DNA from 4 places in the Streptomyces sp. NPDC032721 genome. Region 1 is predicted to be linked to each of the others. Evidence: riboswitches for the same ligand, from Rfam matches in the RefSeq annotation. Region 1 holds a riboswitch; each other region holds the start of a gene.
The links. Region 1 has a riboswitch for cyclic di-AMP ahead of ACZ5PB_RS26060 (C40 family peptidase). Riboswitches for the same ligand answer to the same signal wherever they lie in the genome.
Positions count from the first base shown of each region.

Region 2: it holds a riboswitch for cyclic di-AMP, as region 1 does, so the genes downstream of both, ACZ5PB_RS16385 (transglycosylase family protein) here and ACZ5PB_RS26060 (C40 family peptidase) in region 1, are expected to answer to the same signal.
Region 3: it holds a riboswitch for cyclic di-AMP, as region 1 does, so the genes downstream of both, ACZ5PB_RS05835 (M23 family metallopeptidase) here and ACZ5PB_RS26060 (C40 family peptidase) in region 1, are expected to answer to the same signal.
Region 4: it holds a riboswitch for cyclic di-AMP, as region 1 does, so the genes downstream of both, ACZ5PB_RS34930 (M23 family metallopeptidase) here and ACZ5PB_RS26060 (C40 family peptidase) in region 1, are expected to answer to the same signal.

Region 1 covers NZ_JBVIMX010000012.1:300,355-303,635, forward strand. Annotated here, with positions in the region: gene ACZ5PB_RS26055 (hypothetical protein) at 1-287, shown strand, start outside; gene ACZ5PB_RS26060 (C40 family peptidase) at 317-1,558, opposite strand; cyclic di-AMP (ydaO/yuaA leader) riboswitch at 1,557-1,726, opposite strand; gene pcrA (DNA helicase PcrA) at 1,952-3,281, shown strand, end outside.
Region 2 covers NZ_JBVIMX010000007.1:66,937-70,217, forward strand. Annotated here, with positions in the region: gene eno (phosphopyruvate hydratase) at 1-661, opposite strand, end outside; gene ACZ5PB_RS16385 (transglycosylase family protein) at 1,004-1,702, opposite strand; cyclic di-AMP (ydaO/yuaA leader) riboswitch at 1,705-1,901, opposite strand; gene ACZ5PB_RS16390 (transglycosylase family protein) at 2,201-3,281, opposite strand, start outside.
Region 3 covers NZ_JBVIMX010000001.1:1,355,598-1,358,878, reverse strand. Annotated here, with positions in the region: gene ACZ5PB_RS05840 (M16 family metallopeptidase) at 1-1,038, shown strand, start outside; cyclic di-AMP (ydaO/yuaA leader) riboswitch at 1,276-1,444, shown strand; gene ACZ5PB_RS05835 (M23 family metallopeptidase) at 1,459-2,253, shown strand; gene ACZ5PB_RS05830 (GntR family transcriptional regulator) at 2,466-3,125, shown strand.
Region 4 covers NZ_JBVIMX010000021.1:148,526-151,806, reverse strand. Annotated here, with positions in the region: gene ACZ5PB_RS34935 (PrsW family intramembrane metalloprotease) at 1-505, shown strand, start outside; gene ACZ5PB_RS34930 (M23 family metallopeptidase) at 625-1,941, opposite strand; cyclic di-AMP (ydaO/yuaA leader) riboswitch at 1,953-2,086, opposite strand; gene ACZ5PB_RS34925 (PP2C family protein-serine/threonine phosphatase) at 2,427-3,281, opposite strand, start outside.

The sequences.
Region 1 (3,281 bases):
TCCTGACCCAGCTGAAGGCAATGGGCGCGGGCACCGCCCGCTTCACCCCGATGATGCTGCACGGCTCGCTGACGATGCTGGTCACCGGCATGCTCCTGGTCGGCCTCCACCAGGCCCAGGACCACGAGGTCAACAACATCAAGATCGGCATCAAGCTGGCGGTCCTGGTCGTGATCCTGGGCCTCGTCTACGTCAAGCGCGACGAGGAGAAGGTGGAGAAGGCGCTGTTCGGCACGGTCGGCGCACTGACGGCCGTCAACATCTTCATCGCGGTCCTGTGGACCTGACTCCGGTCGTGTGACGGGAGGCCGGAAGGTCAGGCCGGACGGACGCTCCCGTAGATCGGCATGTAGTAGATCGACTCCTCGCGGACGTTCGCGCCCGGCTTGGGGGCGTGGATCATCATTCCGTCGCCCTTGTAGATGCCGACGTGGCTGATGTCGTCGTAGAAGAAGACCAGGTCACCGGGCTTGAGGTCCTTGGTCGCGATCCGCGTGCCGACCTTCACCTGGTCCCAGGTGGTGCGCGGCAGCTTCACCCCGGCCTCGCGCCAGGCGGCCTGGGTCAGCCCCGAGCAGTCGTACGACGCGGGGCCGGTGGCGCCCCAGACGTACGGCTTGCCGATCTGCGAGCGGGCGAACGCCAGCACCTTCGCGGCCTTCGTCGCGTACGCGCTGTCGGCCCCGGAGTCCGAACCGGTGCCGGTCCCCGTGCCCGAGCCGCTGCCGGTCCCCGTGCCCGAACCCGTACCGGATCCGGGGCCCGACCCGCTGCCCGACCCGCCCTCCTCCTTGTCCCTCTCCTTCTGCGCGGCCTCGTCCTTCCTCCGCTGTTCCTCCGCCGCCGCCTGCTCGCGCGCCAGCTCGTCCGCCTTGCGCTTGGCCTCCGCCTCGCGCTTGCGCTCCAGCTCCGCCAGCTTCGCCTTCTCCTCGGCGGTCAGCCGCGACAGCAGCCCGCGCGCCATCCCCAGCTTGTCCTGCACCTCCTGCTTGGACTGCCGCAGCGACGCCTGCGAGGTGGTCAGCCGCTCCAGGCTGCCGGTCGCCTCGGCCCGCCGCTTCGCGGCCGACTCCTGCTGCTTGCCGTAGTCGGCGACCAGCTTCTTCTGCCGGTCGGTGGCCCGCGCCATCAGCCGCCGAGAGTCGAAGTACGACTGCGGGTCCTTGGCCAGCAGGATCGCCGCCGTCGGACCGACGGAGCCGTTGCGGTACTGCGAGGCGGCGAACGAGCCGAGCGCCCGCCGGGCCTCGTTCAGCTTGGCGGTGCGCTTGGCCACGTCGTCCAGCAGGCCGGTGACCTTCTCGCGCTGCTGAGCGGTGGCCTCCTTGGCCCGGTTGTACTTCTGGGTGGCCGCCCCCGCCTGCCGGTACAGGTCGTCGACCTTCTTCTGTACGTCCTCGACCGTCGGCTTCGGCGCGACGGGAGCGGCCTGCGCGGACTGGGTGACCAGGCCGACCGTGACCAGGGCGGCGGTCGTGACGCCGATGCCGGGGGCGGAGGACCGTATCAACGACGAGGCGCGCGGGCGCGGCTTGCGATGCGATGCCAAAACAGGCATTCCTTCCGTGGACCGCCTACCGGGTTAGCTGTCGGGTTCGGGCGGTGGAAACGGAAGGTGCCCTACGGCCCAAAATGTGGGGGTACGGGCCGATTCACCCCGGTGTTGCGTGTGGGTCCCCGGTTCCGAACCGCCGTGCGGGCGGCGCGAATTCGGCGCGAGAGGCCCGCTTCCGGCGCGGATCGCCGAGGGGGGTACGGGCTGCTCGCGCAGCACCGTAGCCAATCCCCGTGACGGGTGGGAAGTCTGATGTTCGATATGCCCGATACATTTTCGTTACCTCATGCCGGAGGGGTGCGGCGGTGTCCGGCCGGTCACCCACGGTGGTGGCGGATCCGGTTGTGGCGGAATCCGGGACCGGCTGTCAGTGGGGCCGCCTAGACTCGGTAGGCGATGAGCAGCCTCTTTGACGACAGCTTCCTGGCCGATCTCCAGCCCAAGGACGAATCGGCCCCGCCGCCCCCGGAGGACACCGAAGAAGGTGCCCCTCCGGAGGAGGTTCCGCACGACCTCTTCGGGGGTGCCTTCGACGCACCCCCGGCGCCCCGCGACGCCCATTACCGGGACGGTGCCCCCCGACCGGTGGTCGACGCCGCGTCCCTCCTGGAGGGGCTGAACGACAACCAGCGTGCCGCCGTCGTGCACGCCGGATCGCCGCTGCTCATCGTGGCGGGCGCGGGCTCCGGCAAGACCCGCGTACTGACCCACCGCATCGCGCACCTGCTGGCCGCGCGCGGGGTGCACCCCGGCCAGATCCTCGCGATCACCTTCACCAACAAGGCCGCGGGCGAGATGAAGGAGCGCGTCGAGGAGCTCGTCGGCCCGCGCGCCGGCGCCATGTGGGTCTCCACCTTCCACAGCGCCTGTGTGCGCATCCTGCGCCGCGAGTCCAAGAAGCTGGGCTTCACCTCCTCCTTCTCGATCTACGACGCCGCCGACTCCAAGCGCCTGATGGCCCTGGTCTGCCGCGACCTGGACCTGGACCCCAAGCGCTTCCCGCCCAAGTCCTTCAGCGCCAAGGTCTCCAACCTCAAGAACGAGCTGATAGACGAGGAGACCTTCGCGGGCCAGGCCGCCGACGGCTTCGAGAAGACGCTCGCCCAGGCGTACGCGATGTACCAGTCCCGCCTCCGCGAGGCGAACGCGCTGGACTTCGACGACATCATCATGACCACGGTGCACCTGCTCCAGGCGTTCCCGGACGTCGCCGAGCACTACCGCATGCGCTTCCGGCACGTCATGGTCGACGAGTACCAGGACACCAACCACGCCCAGTACACGCTGGTACGGGAGCTGGTCGGACCCTCCGGCGAGGGCCGCGCCCCCGGCGAGCTGTGCGTCGTCGGTGACGCCGACCAGTCGATCTACGCCTTCCGCGGGGCCACGATCCGCAACATCCTCCAGTTCGAGGAGGACTACCCGAACGCGACGACGATCCTGCTGGAGCAGAACTACCGCTCCACCCAGACGATCCTCACCGCAGCCAACGCCGTCATCGAGCGCAACGAGAACCGCCGCGCGAAGAACCTCTGGACCGACGCCGGCGCCGGCTCCCTGATCACCGGGTACGTCGCCGACACCGAGCACGACGAGGCCCAGTTCATCGCCGAGGAGATCGACCGCCTCACCGACGCGGGCGACGCCAAGGCCGGTGACGTCGCCGTCTTCTACCGTACGAACGCCCAGTCCCGCGTCTTCGAAGAGATCTTCATCCGGGTCGGCC
Region 2 (3,281 bases), on a different contig from region 1:
GCGCGGCGCGGTTGGACTCCAGGTTCGGGGCGAAGCCGCCCTCGTCACCGAGGCCGGTGGACAGGCCCTTGGTCTTCAGCACCTTCTTGAGGGTGTGGTAGACCTCGGCACCCCAGCGAAGGGCCTCGGAGAAGGACTCCGCGCCGATCGGGGCGATCATGAACTCCTGGATGTCGACGTTGGAGTCGGCGTGCGACCCACCGTTGAGGATGTTCATCATCGGGACGGGCAGCAGGTGCGCGTTCGGACCGCCGAGGTAGCGGAACAGCGGCAGGTCGCTGGCCTCGGACGCGGCGTGCGCGACGGCGAGGGAGACGCCCAGGATGGCGTTGGCGCCCAGCGAGCCCTTGTTCTCGGTGGCGTCGAGGTCGAACATCGCCTGGTCGATCAGGCGCTGCTCGGTCGCGTCGTAGCCGACGAGCTCCGGGCCGATCTGCTCGATGACGGCGAGGACGGCCTTCTCGACACCCTTGCCCATGTAGCGGTTGGGGTCACCGTCACGAAGCTCGATGGCTTCGAAGGCACCGGTGGAGGCGCCGGACGGGACAGCAGCACGACCCGTGCTGCCGTCGTCGAGGCCGACCTCGACCTCGACCGTGGGGTTGCCTCGGGAGTCCAGGATTTCCCGGGCTACGACGACGTCGATGGACGGCACGAGCATCTCCTTATGGGATGTGACGCTTGGGGAGGCGCCGCTGGGGGCGCACGGTGCAGGGTCGCTTTCGGCCTTGCGACAAGAGCCTAACCGGACCGGAGCCATCGGCCAGCCGATCGACCGTCCCGTGGGACGAAAAGATGCCCGAATGCCTGTAATACAGGACGAAGGACCTACTGACTTCTCACTGTCCGTGATCCCTGCGTTCACCTTTTGTACGTAAGGCGTGCGTACCCCTGCGTATCGGTGGACGTAAAAGACCCCGGCCGGGCGCGTACGGGGGGAAGTCGCGCCTGGCCGGGGTCCGGCATGGGGGTCGGCGGGGGTGGGCCGCCGCCCCCACGGGGGTCAGCTCAGGTGGAGCTGCTGACCCGGGTAGATGAGGTCGGCGTTGGAAACGACGTCCTCATTCAGGTCTGCGAGGTGCTGCCAGCCGCCCTTGACGCCCTTGGCCTCGGCGATCTTCGAGAGAGTGTCGCCGGACTTGACCCTGTACTCGCCGTCACCCTTCTTGATCTGGCCGCCGGCCTTGGACTCGACCTTGGGGACCTCGACCTTGGGGGCCTGGCGGGTCTCGCTGCGGGAAGCGGGCGCCTCTTCGCGCTTCTTCTCCACCTTCGGGGCGGACTGCTTGGCGGAGCCCGAGCCGGTGCTGACGCCCGGGTCGACACCGTCGTTGCTCAGGTTGCCGGCGCCCGCGCAGGCCCAGGCACCCGGGCCCTGCATGTCGAGCAGCTTCTCGGCGGTGGCTATCTGCTGGCCCTTGGAGGCCTGGTCGGCGCGCGGGGCGTACTGGGTGCCGCCCGCGGCGGCCCAGGAGGACTGCGAGAACTGCAGACCGCCGTAGTAGCCGTTGCCGGTGTTGATGGACCAGTTGCCGCCCGACTCGCACTGGGCGACGGCGTCCCAGGTGTCGACGGAGGCGGCGGAGGCCGTGGAGGCCCCCATCAGCGGGGCGGCTACCGCGACACCGGCGACGCCGGCGTAGGCGGCGACGCGGGTGGCCTTGGACGGACGGCGGTGCTTGCCCTTGCTGAAAAGCGACATGGATATCTCCTCACCGACGCCTTCGAGGTGAGCTGTCGGGTTCGGGCTGTGAGTTCGCCCGGTCGCTTTCCCGGTCCGCATCCGTCATGACTGCGTTCCGCTCGGCGACTTCACCCCTAGCCGTTTCCGTACGTCTCTCAACGTCCGGGCCCGGCACTTACCTTGGGTCCCCCGCTCCTGCCTACGGCGCTTTACGCGACGACTGCTCCCGGGCCCCGTCGGCAGGATTCGGCGTGACGGGTACCGGTGCTCACCGGTGGCGAGCGAGGACGACCGTAAACACAGGAGTCCCCGATGTTCAAAGAGGCACATCGGGGACATCTCACCCCTCCTTGCCCTCCTCCAACCCTCGTTTACGCAGGTCAGAAGGGGCGCAGCAGGAGCTCCCGGCAGCGACACGCCAGTTGGGGCGAAGAGACTCATGTCTCACTCGCGCAGAACCGGACATTCACCCCTGAACTACCCGTGTTTTGTGACGGTTTCCGGGTTGCCGGGTGGCTATTTCTCGCCCAGTTCGAGGTGCTGGCCAGGGCGGATGAGGTCCGGGTCGTCGCCCAGCTCGGTCCGGTTGGCCTCGTAGAGCGCCGGCCACCCGCCGGGCAGCTTCGCCTCGTCGGCGATGTGCCAGAGGTTGTCACCGGGACGCACGGTGTACGTGTCCTCGACGACGGGCCCCGCAGGGGACTTGCCGCCCCCTCGGGAGGCGTGCCGTCCGGACTCGCGGTCGTCCGTCGCGGGCGGGGCGGTGGGGTCGGTGGCGGGGCCCTCGGAGGGGCTCGCCGAACCGTCCGTACCGGGAAGGGAGTTCTCGGGGGCGGGGGTGCCCCGGTGCTTGCCGCTGCCGTTGCCGTCGCCCCGGGCGGCGTCGCCGCCGGCGGAGGCGGTGGGGTCGGGGGCGGGGGTGCCGGGGGCGGGGGTGCTCGGGAGGGGCGTGCCGGGGAGGGGCGTGCTCGGAATGGTGCCGGGCACCGAGGGGTCGGCGCTCGGGTCGGTGCCGGGGGTGGCGGCCGGGTCGGTGCCGGTGGCCGGGTCGGTGCTCGGGGTGGCGCCCGTGCCCGCGTCGGCGCCCGTGCTCGGCGACACGCTGGTGCTGGGGGTCGGCTGGACCGGCTGGGCCGGCTCGATGGGCTTGGCCGGGATGGTCGACTGCGCGGGGCCGGTCGACTCGTCCGGCCGCGCGCTCTGCCCGCCGTCCGGCGTGCCGGGTCGCGCGGACCCCGCCGCGGGTGCGGACGGGTCCTTGGACCCCGTACCGGGATCGGCGGCGTCCACCCCGCCGGAACCCGACCCTCCGCCGGAAGCGGAACCGGAGCCGGCCCCACCGCCCGGCGCGAGCCCGGATATGACGGCACAACTGGGCCACGCCTGCGGCCCTTCGGCCGCCAGCACCTTGTCCGCGATCCTGATCTGCTGCGAACGACTGGCGAGGTCGGGACGCGACGCGTACGCGCCGCCCCCGTACTGGTCCCACTTCTCCTGCGAGAACTGGAGCCCGCCGTAGTACCCGTTGCCCAGGTCGGCGCTCCACATGCCGCCGCTCTCGCACTCGGCGACCCGGTCCCAGGTCCCCGCCTCGGCC
Region 3 (3,281 bases), on a different contig from region 1:
CGCAGGCTGCCGAAGGCGCTCGGACTGCTCGCGGACGCGCTGCGCGCCCCCGCGTTCAGCGACGGCGAGATCGAGCGCCTGGTGCGCAACCGGCTCGACGAGATCCCGCACGAGGCGGCCAACCCGTCCCGGCGGGCCGCCAAGCAGCTCTCCAAGGAGCTCTTCCCGGACACCCTGCGGATGTCGCGCCCCCGCCAGGGCACCGAGGAGACGGTGAAGAACATCGACTCCGCGGCCGTGCGCGCCTTCTACGAGACGCACGTCCGCCCGGCCACCGCCACCGCCGTCGTCGTCGGTGACCTGGAGGGCACCGACCTGGACGCCGTCCTGGCGGACACCCTGGGGGAGTGGACCGGCAACACCGCCGAGCCGCGCCCCATGACGGCCGTCACGGCCGACGACACCGGACGGGTCGTCATCGTGGACCGCCCCGGTGCGGTGCAGACGCAGCTGCTGATCGGCCGCATCGGCGCCGACCGGCACGACCGCGTCTGGCCCGCCCAGGTCCTCGGTACGTACTGCCTGGGCGGCACCCTCACCTCCCGCCTGGACCGCGTCCTGCGCGAGGAGAAGGGCTACACCTACGGGGTACGCGCCTTCGGCCAGGTGCTGCGCTCCGCCGACGACGGCCGCGGCGCCGCCCTGCTGGCCATCAGCGGCTCCGTGGACACCGAATCGACCGGGCCCGCCCTGGAGGACCTCTGGAAGGTCCTGCGGACGCTGGCCGCCGAGGGTCTCACCGACGCCGAGCGCGACGTCGCCGTGCAGAACCTGGTGGGCGTCGCCCCGCTCAAGTACGAGACGGCGGCGGCCGTCGCGGCGACGCTGGCCGACCAGGTCGAGCAGGAGCTGCCCGACGACTTCCAGGCCCAGCTGTACGCCAGGCTCGCGCAGACCGGCACCGTGGAGGCCACCGCGGCCGTCGTGAACGCCTTCCCGGTGGACAAGCTGGTCACCGTGCTGGTCGGCGACGCCGCGCAGATCGAGGACCCGGTCCGCGCGCTCGGCATCGGCGAGGTCACGGTCGTCAGCGGCTGACGGTCGTCACCGGCTGACGGTCGCGCCTGCTGCTCGAACAGCGGTGCAAAGCAGGGCAAGTGGGACCCCGATGACGGGTGAGTCGTCGGGGTCCTCCCTTATGTCCGTTTTGATGCGGAGGTTGCGTGTCTGCCGTGTGGGCTGCATTACAAAATCCCGTCTCTGTTTGGTGATTGAAAGAAGGGCCGCTTAGCGTCGGTCCGGCTGTCCGTCAGAGAGCGCCGCAACCGCGGCACCGGGCAGTCATCGCCGAGTCCCCGTCAGGCGCGAGCCTGGGGAGCCGGGGACCCACTTACGTCCCTGGGGTGAATCGGACGCCATCGCCCTTCACGGGCCGGTGGGGCCCGTAGGAGACCTTCCTGCTCCGAACCCGTCAGCTAACCCGGTAGGCGAGAAGGAAGGAAAGGAAACAGCCACTTCATGGCGTTCACCCGTGCCGCCGGGAAGCACCGTCGTCCCTCCGTACTGTCGCGCAGGAGCGCGAAGTTCGCCGGAGTCGCCGCCCTCACCACGACCGGTGTCATCGGAACGCTGGCCCCGCAGGCCATCGCCGCCGAGCAGGACCTGGCCGCAGAAGACACCGGCGCCCTCCGTGCCGTCGTCCTGGAGGACTCCGTGACGGAGAACCTCAGCGACAAGATCGAGGCCCAGGCCGCCGCGCAGAAGCAGGCCTACGAGAAGGCCGAGGCCGAGCGGAAGGCCGCGGAGGCCCGCAAGGCGGAGGCCAAGCGCAAGGCCGAGGCGAAGATCAAGAAGGAGCGGGAGGAGCGCGAGCGCGCCGCCCGCGAGGCCGAGCGCAAGCGCCTCAACACCTTCCAGCTGCCGGTCGCCGGTTCGTACGTCTCCACCAGCTACAAGTCCGGTGGCGCCATGTGGTCCTCCGGCAGCCACTCCGGCGTCGACTTCCACGCCTCCTCCGGCAGCTCCGTCGTCGCCGTCGGCTCGGGCACGGTCGTCGAGGCCGGCTGGGGCGGCGCGTACGGCAACAACATCGTGATCAAGATGAACGACGGCTCGTACACCCAGTACGGCCACCTGTCCTCGATCGGCGTCTCCGTCGGCCAGTCCGTGACCCCCGGCGAGCAGATAGGCCTCTCCGGCTCCACGGGCAACTCCACGGGACCGCACCTGCACTTCGAGGCCCGTACCTCCCCCGAGTACGGCTCGGACATCGACCCGGTCGCGTACCTGCGCGGCCACGGCGTCAGCGTCTGACCAGGATTCCCCGAAGGCCCCGGCTCTCCGTGAGCCGGGGCCTTCGGCGTTCCCGCGTTCCCGCGCATTCCCGCCGTTTTCTCCTCCGGGGGACTTCCAGGTGGCCTTCAAGGGCCAAAATTCGGCCATGAATTTCCGCTCGCCGCCCGCAATTCCCGTCCGCTGCAATACAGTTCCGGGAAAGCCGCAGCAGAACGGACGGAGGGTCGGGCATGCGCATTCCCGCGCATTCGGTGTGTACGGCGATCCGCGACGACATCGTGTCCGGGGTGCTGCCGCGCGGCAGCCGGCTGACCGAGGAGGTACTGGCCCGCCGGTACGGCGTCTCGCGCGTCCCGGTCCGCGAGGCGCTGCGCACGCTGGAGTCCGAGGGCTTCGTTACCACCCGCAGGCACGCGGGCGCCTGCGTCGCCGAGCCGACCGCGCAGGAGGCCGCCGACCTCCTGGAGGTACGCACCCTGCTGGAGCCCCTGGGCGCGGCGCGGGCAGCCCTGCGGCGCAGCGAGGCGCACCTCAAGGTGCTCCGCGGGCTGGTCAGGCTGGGGCAGGAGCGGTCCAGGCGGGCGGACGGGGAGGATCTGACCGCACTGGGCGGGTGGTTCCACGAGACGCTCGCCCAGGCCTCCGCCAGCCCCGGACTGATCACGCTGCTCACCCAGCTGAAGCACAAGACCGCCTGGATGTACGTCGCCGAACGGCCCGCCCGCCCCGCCGAGCGGTGGGCCGAGCACGGCGCGATCGTGGACGCGGTGGCCCGCCGGGATGCCGAGCGGGCCAGGGCGCTGACCGCGCAGCATGCGGAGCGGGCGGTGGCCTCGTACCGCATGAGGATTCCGCAACACGCCGTAAACCTGACGAGCGGCCGGAATTAACAAAAGGGCCGTAGAACGGGCCGTACAGAAAACTTCCTGCGTGAATTACCTGAGTGCCGATGCCATGAGGAAATGACGAAAGCCGCGGCCCCCGGATTAGGGGACCGCGGCTTTCGTGCGAATTCGCCCGTACGGGCGCGACCTTTTGGGTCGTGA
Region 4 (3,281 bases), on a different contig from region 1:
ATCGGCGTCCTTCGGCCCGCTCGGCTTCTACGCGGTGTACGGGCTGTTCATGGTGCCGGTGTTCGCGTTCCTGACCTGGCTGGCGATCTGGACCCGGCAGCGCGAACTGCGGCTGCTCGGCGCCGAGCTTCCCTCGTACGCCGCCGCCGGCTGGCTGGACCCGGCCGAGCCGCTCGCCCTGTCCTCGATGCGGGCCCGCTCGCTGGCGCAGGGGTACGCGGCCCGGTCGTACGGCCCGGCCGCCGCCCGCGCCGTCTCCGAGTACGAGGGGTTCGCCACCGCGCTCGCGTTCCTCCGCTACCGCGCGCGACGCGGCGTACCGACGCCGGGGGCCGCCGCCGAATTCACCGCCCGGGAGCGGGAGCTGCTGGAAGAGCTCTGGCGGCGCAAGCGGATCGCGGGGCCCGCGCTGGTGTACGCGGCCCAGGTGACCGGGCGAATACGGATGCTGCCGCCGCCGTACCACCCGGCGTACGCGGCGGCGTACAACCCGTACAAGCGCTGAGGCGACCGACGCCTCCGTCCGGGCTGTCCTGAAACGCGAACCGGCAGCCCTGGCGTCGGGGGGTGAGCGCCAGGACTGCCGGAGTTCGGGAGTACGCGGGGGGGCGGAGCGTCAGGCCGTCAGACCGTCAGGCCCTTGTCGCGCAGCCAGGCCGCCGGGTCGATGCCGTCGCCGCCCGGGGTGTGCACCTCCAGGTGCAGGTGCGCGCCGGACACGTTGCCGGTGGCGCCGACGTTGCCGATGACCTCGCCGGTGGTGACCTTCTCGCCGGGCGAGACGTTCATCTGCGAGAGGTGGCAGTACCAGACCTCGGTGCCGTCGGAGAGCTCGATGACGATGCGGTAGCCGTAACTGCCGGAGTAGTTCGCGGACTTGACGGTCGCACCGTGCACGGCCTTGACCGGCGTACCGGCCCCAGCGGCGAAGTCGAGACCCGTGTGCTGCCCGGAGGACCACATCGAGCCGGACTGTCCGAAGGTGGCGCTGAGGTAGTACCCCGAGGTCGGCAGCGAGTAGCTGGCGGCCAGCTTGGCGAGCCGCTCGGCCTCGGCCTTCGCCGCTGCCTCCGCCCTGGCCTTCTCCTCGGCCTCGGCCTTCTCGCGGGCAGCCTTCTCGGCCTTGGCGTGGGCCTCGTCGCGCTGCTTCTTCGCCTCGGCGGCTGCGTCCTTGACCGCCTGGGCGCGGGCCGCCTCCTGGACCGCCTCGTCGGCGGCGGAGCGCTGCTGCTCGGCCTGCTGGAGGATGCGGGCGCGCAGGCTCTCGCCCGCCCCGGTCGGCTGCCCGGCAGCGGCACCCGTACCGGCACCGGCCTGGTCACCGGCGGCGGCCGGAGCAGCCGCCGGAGCCGCGGCTGCCATCAGCTCCTCGCCGGAACCCTCCTCGGAGCCGGAGTCGGACCCGGAGCCCGACACCAGGGCGCCGACACCCGGCAGGGACTTGGCGTCCGGCAGGGAGTCGGCGAGGGAGTCGAGCGACTCGGTGATCTGGTCGGGCAGGGATATGGAGACGGCGGGCTTGTCCTGCGCGGTGGCGATGCCACCGGCGCCGACGGCTGCGATCACGCCGACACCCAGCACGGTGGAGCTGCGGGCCAGGGAGCCGCGCTGCTTGGCCACCCGGTGCTTGCCGCGGACCGGAACGACGGAATCCTCGGTGGGGTTCCACTCCTCGGTCGACGCGGCGGGACCCTCGAAGTCCACGAATCCGGCGCGCTGCTGCGGGACCGTCTGCACGGCGGGCATCGTCGCGGTGGCGGCGGGACCACTCTCGTAGCCGCTGCTGTGACCGCTGCCGTAGCCGTTGTTGTCGTAGCCGCTGCCGTAGGAGGCGCCGTAAGCGTTGCCCTCCGGCCCGTCGGTGTCGTTCGGGACGCCGTACGCCCCGTACGAGAAAGCGGGGGCTGTGGGGGCTTCGGGGGCAGGCCTGTTGGACGCCACGGAGGCGCGCTCCTTTCCTTCCTTCTCGCCTACCGGGTTAGCTGACGGGTTCGGAGCAGGAAGGTCTCCTACGAGCCAGGTTCGGCCCGATTCACCCCAATTGGTGGTTCCCCGGTTTCCTCACGGAATTCGGCGCACGCCGCACGGCGCCGTCTCTGACGACGGCTGGGACGACCGCGCTGCGTTATCGAACGTTAATAGACACACAAGTGGAATTCCAAGCCGTTCCTGTTGATCGTTAACGCAGCGCACGCACCGATGGCCAGGACATCACTCCCAAATGCCCATCAAGTAGGGCGACCCAAAGACCCCTTGACACCCCTTCGGCCACACCCGTTCCCGTGCGTGCAAACTCTCCACAACTGATAGATCGTCAATTGTTATGCGGAGCGCGCTCCTTCGCGCACGCCCCGTGACAACCCGTAGTCACCTCGGATCCGCGGCTCGGCAACTCCCACGGCCCGACAGCTCCGCAGCCGTCGGCCTCACGGCCGTTTCACGATCTCCACGGTCCGCCGCCTCTCCGGCTGCCCCTCCCCCGGCCGCCCCACCGCGAGCAGCGCCATGTCGTCCGTCTGCTTGCCGCCCGTGTGCACCCGTACGTCACTCGTCACCGCCTCCAGCACGGCCTCCGGGCCGGAGAAGAGCGAGCGCCGCAGCCGCAGGGCCGGGTCGTAGAAGACCCCTTCGGCGTTCCGCGCCTCGGAGAGCCCGTCCGTGTAGAAGAGCAGCGTCGACCCGCCGGGGAACGCGAACTCCCGGGCCCGGTCCGGCCAGTTCCCCAGGTCCCCCATCCCCAGCGGCAGCGCGAACTCCTCCGGCGTCAGTACCTCCACCTCGCCGTCGGCGAACAGCAGCAGCGGCTCGGGGTGCCCCCGGTTCACCAGGCGTACGACGCCCTCGCCGCGCGGGATCTCGGCGAGCACCGCCGTCGTGAACCCCTCCATCGCGTCCAGCCCGTCCCGCCGCGTGCCCTCGCGCGCCAGCGCCCGCTCCAGCCGCTGCGCGACGCCCTCCAGCGTGCTCTCCGTCTCGGCCACCTCCCGGAACGCGCCCACCACCACGGCGACCGCCTCGACGGCCTCAAGTCCCTTGCCCCGTACGTCACCCACGACCAGCCGCACCCCGTGGGGCGTGTCCTGCACCGCGAAGAGGTCGCCGCCGATGAACGCGTCCGCCTCGGCGGCCTCGTAACGCGCCGCGATCTGGAGCCCGCCGATGCGCTCCGGCGGTGTGGGTACGACGGCCCGCTGGGCGGCCTCGGCGATGACGCGGACCGACGCGAGCCGCCGGTCGCCACGGCGTACGACCCTGTTGATGAAGACGGCCAGCGCACCCAC